2 linked regions of the Prosthecomicrobium sp. N25 genome follow. The main gene of each other region encodes a partner of the protein of the gene in region 2 in a complex. Links are inferred from orthologs where the notes say so. Each region holds a gene or a part of one and is shown on either strand. Other genes may lie near its edges.

Region 1 (3,500 bases), 180 kb from region 2 along the record:
CACCGCGAGCGGGTTGGTGGTCGTCTCGTTCTCGTCGCAGAAGAAGATCCGCCGGTTCGGCTCCGCCCCCGGCCACACGTCGAGAAGCGCCTTCAGCTCCACCGGCTCGAGGATCTTCGGGATCGCCAGGATGCCGCACTGCTCGGCGGCCTCCACGGCGTTCGATTCCATCCGCTCCAGGTTGACCCGCCCGACCTGGGTATGGCGGGTGATCACCGGCCGCAGCAGGCCGACGCCGAGCTCGACCGCCTTCTGCACCATGTAGTCGAGCCGGGCCATCTTGAGCGGCGCGAAGAGGTAGTGCAGGTCCGCCGAGGGTTCCTGCGCCCGCACCCTCTCGACGAACTCCAGCACGCAGGCCCGCCGTCCGGCATCGGCGATTCGCGCGAGCCATTCCCCGTCCTGCCCGTTGAAGACCAGGATCTCCGACCCGGTTTCCATCCGCAGCACGTTGAGGAGATAGTTCGCCTGCTCGCGCGTGACCTCGATCCGCCCCCCGGCGCGGAGCGGCAGGCGCAGGAACAGACGCTGCAGTCGCGAATCGAAGCGAGGCATCGGAGCACCAGGCCGTTTCGGGACGCCCGTTATAGCGGCAGGCGAGGGGCGAGGGGAACCGCCGCCGGGGTTGACCCCGTCCGCCCGGCGCGCCACGGTTCGGCCCCGGAGGTCCGCCCTTGTCCGAATCCGCGCTGCCCAACACGCCCGAATTCACCGTCTCGGAACTCAGCTACTCGATCCGCCGCACGATCGAGGACGGCTTCGGCTTCGTGCGCGTGCGCGGCGAGATCACCGGCTACCGCGGCCCGCATTCCTCCGGCCACGCCTATTTCCGCCTGAAGGACGAGGGTGCCGCCATCGAGGCGGTGATCTGGCGGCAGACCATGCAGAAGCTCCGCTTCAAGCCCGAGGAGGGGCTGGAGGTGGTGGCGACCGGCCGCGTCACGACCTTCCCGGGCGGCTCCAAGTACCAGATCGTCATCGACGCGCTCGAGCCCGCCGGCGTGGGCGCCCTGATGGCGCTCCTGGAGGAGCGCAAGAAGAAGCTCGGCGCCGAGGGCCTGTTCGACCCGGCCCGCAAGAAGAAGCTGCCCTACCTGCCGCGCGTCATCGGCGTCGTCACCTCGCCGACGGGCGCCGTCATCCGCGACATCCTGCACCGCCTCGCCGACCGCTTCCCGACCCGCGTCGTGGTCTGGCCCGTCCGCGTCCAGGGCGACACCTCGGCCCGCGAGGTCGCGGCTGCCATCCAGGGCTTCAACGCCATCCCGCCCGGCGGCCACAAGGGCATCCCGCGGCCCGACGTGCTGATCGTCGCGCGCGGCGGCGGCAGCCTGGAGGACCTCTGGAGCTTCAACGAGGAGATCGTCGTCCGCGCCGCCGCGGCGAGCCGCATCCCGCTCGTCGCCGCGGTCGGCCACGAGACCGACTGGACCCTGATCGACCTCGCCGCCGACCTGCGCGCGCCCACCCCGACCGGCGCCGCCGAGATGGTCGTGCCGGTCCGCTCCGAGCTTCTGGGCGCCGTCGACAAGCTCGCTCAGCGCCTGACCGGCACGGTGTTCCGCTGCATGGAGGCGCGCCGGACCGAGCTGCGCTCCGCCGCCCGCGCCCTCGGCACCCCCGAGAGCCTGCTCGCCCAGCGCCGCCAGCGCCTCGACATCGCCGCCGGCCGCCTGTCCCAGGCGCTCGTCCAGGCGACCCGCGCGCAGGCGACCCGCTTCGCCCGCGCCGCCGGCCGCCTGTCGCCCCAGGCCCTGACGCACGCGCTCCGGATCGGCCGCGAGCGGGTGAAGGGATCGGCCGAGCGGGGCGAGCGCGCCTTCGCGGTCGGCCTGGAGCGCCGGCGCGAGCGCGTCGAGCGGCTGGCGGGACGGCTCTCCCCGCAGTCGCTCCTCGGCCGCGTCGAACGCTGCGGCGAGCGGACCGGCGTCCTCGGCCGCCGCCTCGATGGGGCCTTCGCGCTGATCGTCGAACGCAAGCGCGCCCGCCTCGACGCCCTCGGGCGCCTGACCGAGACGCTATCCTACCGCAGCGTCCTCGAGCGCGGCTTCGCCCTCGTCCGCGATGCCCACGGCAAGCCCGTCCGCTCGGCTGAATTGGTTGAGGCGGGGGCGGCGCTCGCCATCGAGTTCTCCGACGGCATCGTCGAGGCTGTGGCCGGGCCGGGCCACGCACCGTCCCGTCCGGCTCTGGCGAGGCCCCGGAAGCGCGACGCGGAACCGGCCGGGCAGGGTAAGCTGTTCTGACGATAGGGCGCCGGGCGCGCGTTTGACGTTGCGCGACATCCGCACGACAATCGCGCCCGCGAGCTGGAGAGGCTGTTTCATGTTCGATTTCACCGAGATCCTGAGACAGGCCCAGGGCGGCGAGGCCTTCGCGAACCTGGGACGCCAGTACGGCCTCTCGCCGGACCAGACCCGCGCCGCCGTCGAGGCTATGATGCCGGCCTTCGCGGCCGCCATGCAGCGCCAGCTCACCGACCCCGCCGCCTTCCAGGCCTTCCTGGCCGCGATGGCCGGCCAGGCCGGCACGCCCCGCAACCCCTATCTGGACGCCATGGCGGCCTTCTCGCCCGAGTCCCAGAAGGCCGGCGCCGACGCGCTGACGGCGATCTTCGGCTCCAACGAGGTGACCCGGGCCGTCGCCGCGCAGGTCGCGGCCATGAGCGGCATCGGCCCAAACGTGCTCCAGTCGATGATGCCGGTCGTCGCCTCCATGCTGATGGGAGGCATGGGCAGCGCGCTGGAGACGAACCCGATCGCCAAGATGGTGTCCGGCTTCTTCGCCGCCGCCCGGCCCGCGAGCCCCCAGGAGGCCTTCGCGGGCATGATGGCCGAGGCCTGGCGCGAGGGCGCCGCCAAGGGCCCGGCCGCCTTCGCCGACCTCATGGGCCAGTTCGCGCGCCAGGTGCCGCGCCCCGCCGAGGGCACCGAGAGCGTCGAGGAGATGCTGAAGCGCACCCCGAACCCCGCCGCCGAGGGCTCGCCGATCGAGGAGGCCTTCGGTGCCTTCGTGCGCGGCTTCAACCGCGGCCGCCCCGAACCCGCCCCGGAGCCGGAGGCCGCCCCGGACGACTTCTCGGCCTTCGTCGGACAGCTCTTCAAGGCCGGCGAGGCCGTGCAGGCCACCCAGGCCCAGGCCTTCGAGCAGATCTTCGACCAGTTCTGGGGCAAGCCCGGCAAGCGCTGACGGGTCAGGCGCCCGGCCGCGCGTCCTTGGCGAAGAGATAGATGCCGAGCGAGGCCGCGAGCAGGAGCCCGAAGCCGCCGAACAGCGCCGCGTAGATCTCCGCCGGCGCCATGCCCTCCGCCGCCAGCGCCCCCACATAGGCGCCCGAGATCGGCTGCAGCACGCCCGCCCCGCCGATCATGCAGGTGTTCATGACGCTGAGCCCGCGCCCCAGCGCGTGTTCCGGCAGGAAGGCGCGCGCATGCGCCATCACCACGCCGTAGGTCATCCCGAAGCCGCCCATCACGCCGAACAGCAGCGCCGCCGCCACC
Region 2 (3,861 bases):
GCCTCGAACACCTTGCGGACGATCCCGGCCGCGTCGAGGCCGGCCGAGGCATAGAGCTTCTCCGGGCTGCCCTGGTCGATGAAGACGTCGGGCAGGCAGAGCGGCCGCACCTTCAGGCCCCGGTCGAGCAGCCCGTCCTCGGCGAGCGCGTGCAGGACATGACTCGCGAAGCCGCCGACGGAGCCCTCCTCGACGGTCACCAGCACCTCGTGTTCCCGGGCGAGCCGGCGGATGAGGTCGCGGTCGAGGGGCTTCATAAAGCGCGCGTCCGCCACCGTGGCGGAGAGGCCGTAGCCGTCGAGCGTCTCGGCCGCCTCCAGCGCCGCGGCGAGCCGGGTGCCGAGCGACAGGATCGCGATGGTGGTGCCTTCGCGCAGCACGCGCCCGCGCCCGATTTCCAGCGGCGTGCCGCGGACCGGCATCTCCACGCCGACGCCCTCGCCGCGCGGATACCGGAACGCCGAGGGGGCGTCGTCGATCGTCACCGAGGTCGCGATCATGTGGCGGAGCTCGGCCTCGTCGGCCGGCGCCATGATGACGAAATGCGGCAGGCAGCCGAGATAGGCGAGGTCGAAGCTGCCCGCATGGGTCGGGCCGTCGGCGCCAACGAGGCCCGCGCGGTCGATCGGGAAGCGAACCGGAAGCCGCTGGATCGCCACGTCGTGGACGACCTGGTCGTAGCCGCGCTGCAGGAAGGTCGAGTAGAGCGCGCAATAGGGCCGGAAGCCCTCGGCGGCGAGCCCCGCCGCGAAGGTGACCGCGTGCTGCTCGGCGATGCCGACGTCGAACATCCGCGTCGGATAGGCCTCGCCGAAGAGGTCGAGTCCCGTGCCCGACGGCATCGCGGCCGTGACGCCGACAATCCGCTCGTCCCGGCTCGCCTCGTCCACCAGCGTGTCGGCGAAGACGCGCGTGTAGCTCGGCGCGTTCGCCTTCGGCTTCGCCTGCTTGCCGGTGATGACGTCGAACTTGTTGACGCCGTGGTACTTGTCGGCCGACTGCTCGGCCGGCCCGTAGCCCTTGCCCTTCTGGGTCACCACGTGGATCAGGATCGGGCCCTGCCCGGCGTCGCGGACGTTCTTCAGGACCGGCAGCAGGTGGTCGAGATTGTGCCCGTCGATCGGGCCGACATAGTAGAAGCCGAGTTCCTCGAAGAGCGTGCCGCCCATCGCGAAGCCGCGGGCGAACTCCTCGGCCCGCTTGGCGCCGACCTCGACGAAGCGCGGCAGGTGCCGGACGATGCCCTTGCCGATGTCGCGCAGCGTCATGAACGTGCGGCTGGAGACGAGGCGGGCCAGATAGGCGCTCATCGCCCCGGTCGGCGGCGCGATCGACATGTCGTTATCGTTGAGGATGACGATCAGCCGCGAGCCGAGCGCCCCGGCGTTGTTCATCGCCTCGTAGGCCATGCCGGCCGACATCGAGCCGTCGCCGATCACCGCCACCACGTTATTGTCCGCGCCCTTCAGGTCGCGCCCGACCGCGAAGCCGAGCGCGGCCGAGATGGACGTGGAGGAGTGGGCCGCCCCGAAGGGATCGTAGGGGCTCTCCTCGCGCTTGGTGAAGCCCGAAAGCCCGCCCGCCTGCCGGAGCGTGCGAATGCGGTCGCGCCGGCCGGTCAGGATCTTGTGCGGATAGGCCTGGTGGCCGACGTCCCAGATCAGGATGTCGCGCGGCGTCTCGAACACGTGATGCAGCGCGACCGTCAGCTCGACCACGCCGAGGCCGGCGCCGAGATGGCCGCCCGTCACCGAGACCGCGTCGATCGTCTCGGTGCGGAGCTCGTCCGCCACCTGCCGGAGGCTCGTCTCCGGCAGCCGACGGAGATCCTCCGGGTTGCGGATCGTGTCGAGGAGCGGCGTTTTCGAGGTCAACTTGCGCGAGCCTGTCTGTCCGGCGGGAGCCGCCTGCGGTCTCCATATAGGTCGCCGGCGGCCAGTTTCGAACGGGAAGCCTTACAGGACCACCCCCGCCCGCGCAAATCTGCTTCGCCCGGGCGAGACCGTCGGCGGACGCGCCTCAGTCCACGTCCAGCGGCTCGGTCCCGGCCGGCTGGCCGTCCGCCCCGAGCCTGATCTTCTCCACCCGCGCCTCGGCCGCCGAGAGCAGCCGGCTGCAATGGGCCTTGAGGGCCTCCCCGCGCTCGTAGGCCGCGATCGACTCCTCGAGCGGCACGTCGCCGCGCTCGAGCTTGGTGACGATCTGCTCCAGTTCCGCGAGCGCCTTCTCGAAGGTGAGGCTCTTCACGTCGGCATGGGGGCTGGCGGGCTGGTCGGTCACGGGCGGTCCTCCTTCGGGGCCGAGAGGGAAGCGCGGGCCGGCGGGGGTGTCAACCTTGGCGATCGTGCGTTGGCCACGACCTCTGCTACACTGGAAACCACGAGCTGGATGGAGCTATTATGTCAGCATACGCGAAGCAGCTCGAGTTCCCGATGCTCATCGACGAGTTCGTCGAATGGATGAAGACCTGGACGGACACCGAGAAGTACGAGCTTCTCGACGGTGAACCTGTCGCCATGGCGGGCGGGACAGTCGACAATGAAATCGTGACCGCGAACATCGCCGGATTTCTGTACGCCCGCATGCGCGATCGTGGTTGCCGGCCTTACCGCGACCTCCTCCTGTGCAGCCCGGTCTCAGACCGCTTCGGCGTCTTCCCGGACGTCTACGTCCGCTGCGGGCCGCCCGGAGACGGCCGCCGGACCTGGGTCGACGACGCGGTGGCCGTCTTCGAGGTGCTCTCGCCGTCGACCATCGCGATCGATCGCGGCTACAAGCAGGAGCAGTACCTGCGCATGCCGACCCTGCAGCATTATGTGCTGGTCCACCCCCGCGAGTTCCGGGTGGAGGTCTGGTCGCGCGACGCCGAGGGCGGCTGGAGCGAGTTCCCGGCGTCGGCGAACCGCCTCGACGAGACGGTCGCCCTGCCGGCCCTCGACCTCACGATCCCGATGACGGACATCTACGCCGACACCGAGCTCGTCCGCGCCGCCTCCTGAGCCCTGCGCCCGGCGGGGCGCTCAGGCCTTCATGAGCGTCATCACATGGGCGGCGACCGACTTGGCGAGACCCTCCAGGTCGTAGCCGCCCTCGAGCACCGACACGACCCGGCCGTTGGCGCTCCGGTCCGCGATGTCCATCAGCTTGGCGGTCACCCAGGCATAGTCCGCCTCGACCAGGTTGATCTGCCCGAGCGGGTCGCGGTGATGCGCGTCGAAGCCGGCCGAGATGATGACGAGGTCCGGCCGGAAATCCTCGATGCGCGGCAGGATGGCGACCTCCATGGCTTCGCGGAACTCCGCCCCGCCGTCGCCGGCCCGCAGCGGCGCGTTGACGATGGTGTTGCCGGCCCCGGTCTCGTTGACGGCGCCCGTGCCGGGATAGAGCGGCATCTGGTGCGTCGACGTGTACATCACCGAGGTGTCGGACCAGAAGATGTCCTGCGTGCCGTTCCCGTGGTGGACGTCGAAGTCCATGATGGCGACGCGCTCGACGCCGTGCTGCTTCTTCGCCCAGCGCGCCGCGACGGCCACGTTGTTGAAGAGGCAGAAGCCCATCGCCCGGTCCTTCTCGGCATGGTGCCCGGGCGGCCGGATCGCGCAGAAGGCGTTCTTGACCTTGCCGGCCATCACCTCGTCGACAGCCTGGCAGACCCCGCCGACCCCGCGCATGGCCGCCTTCCAGGACCCGGGCGAGATCACCGTGTCGGCGTCGATGCGGGTCAGCCCCGTCTCCGGCACGGCGTCCTTGATCTCCTGCACGAAGGCCTCCGGATGGGCCAGCGCGGCCTGCTCGATCGTGCCGACCGGCGCCTGCTCGCGCTCCAGGGCCTGGAAGCGCTCGTGCTCGAGGATCCGGTCG

The links. Proteins that work in one complex are often made in the same cells at the same time.
Region 1: the proteins of WBG79_RS06230 (region 2) and xseA are in contact, whole or in part, in a cryo-EM structure (PDB 8TXR), measured with the Escherichia coli proteins. The link is inferred for Prosthecomicrobium sp. N25 from one-to-one orthologs.

Annotation. Positions count from the first base shown.
Region 1 is NZ_JBBCAT010000001.1:1,199,492-1,202,991, forward strand. Bases 1-2,960 are described here. They hold xseA (exodeoxyribonuclease VII large subunit), read left to right. Parts: upstream 1-674; coding sequence 675-2,246; downstream 2,247-2,960. Other genes in these bases: WBG79_RS05400 (16S rRNA (uracil(1498)-N(3))-methyltransferase), read right to left, coding at 1-555; WBG79_RS05410 (DUF937 domain-containing protein), read left to right, coding at 2,326-2,960. Also shown: more of WBG79_RS05410, read left to right, coding at 2,961-3,189; WBG79_RS05415 (MFS transporter), read right to left, coding at 3,194-3,500. UniProt on the Escherichia coli protein: Bidirectionally degrades single-stranded DNA into large acid-insoluble oligonucleotides, which are then degraded further into small acid-soluble oligonucleotides.
Region 2 is NZ_JBBCAT010000001.1:1,375,426-1,379,286, forward strand. The notes cover bases 651-3,430. They hold WBG79_RS06230 (exodeoxyribonuclease VII small subunit), read right to left. Parts: upstream 2,281-3,430; coding sequence 2,020-2,280; downstream 651-2,019. Other genes in these bases: dxs (1-deoxy-D-xylulose-5-phosphate synthase), read right to left, coding at 651-1,874; WBG79_RS06235 (Uma2 family endonuclease), read left to right, coding at 2,400-2,999; WBG79_RS06240 (histone deacetylase family protein), read right to left, coding at 3,021-3,430. In the rest of the region: more of dxs, read right to left, coding at 1-650; more of WBG79_RS06240, read right to left, coding at 3,431-3,861. UniProt on the Escherichia coli protein: Bidirectionally degrades single-stranded DNA into large acid-insoluble oligonucleotides, which are then degraded further into small acid-soluble oligonucleotides.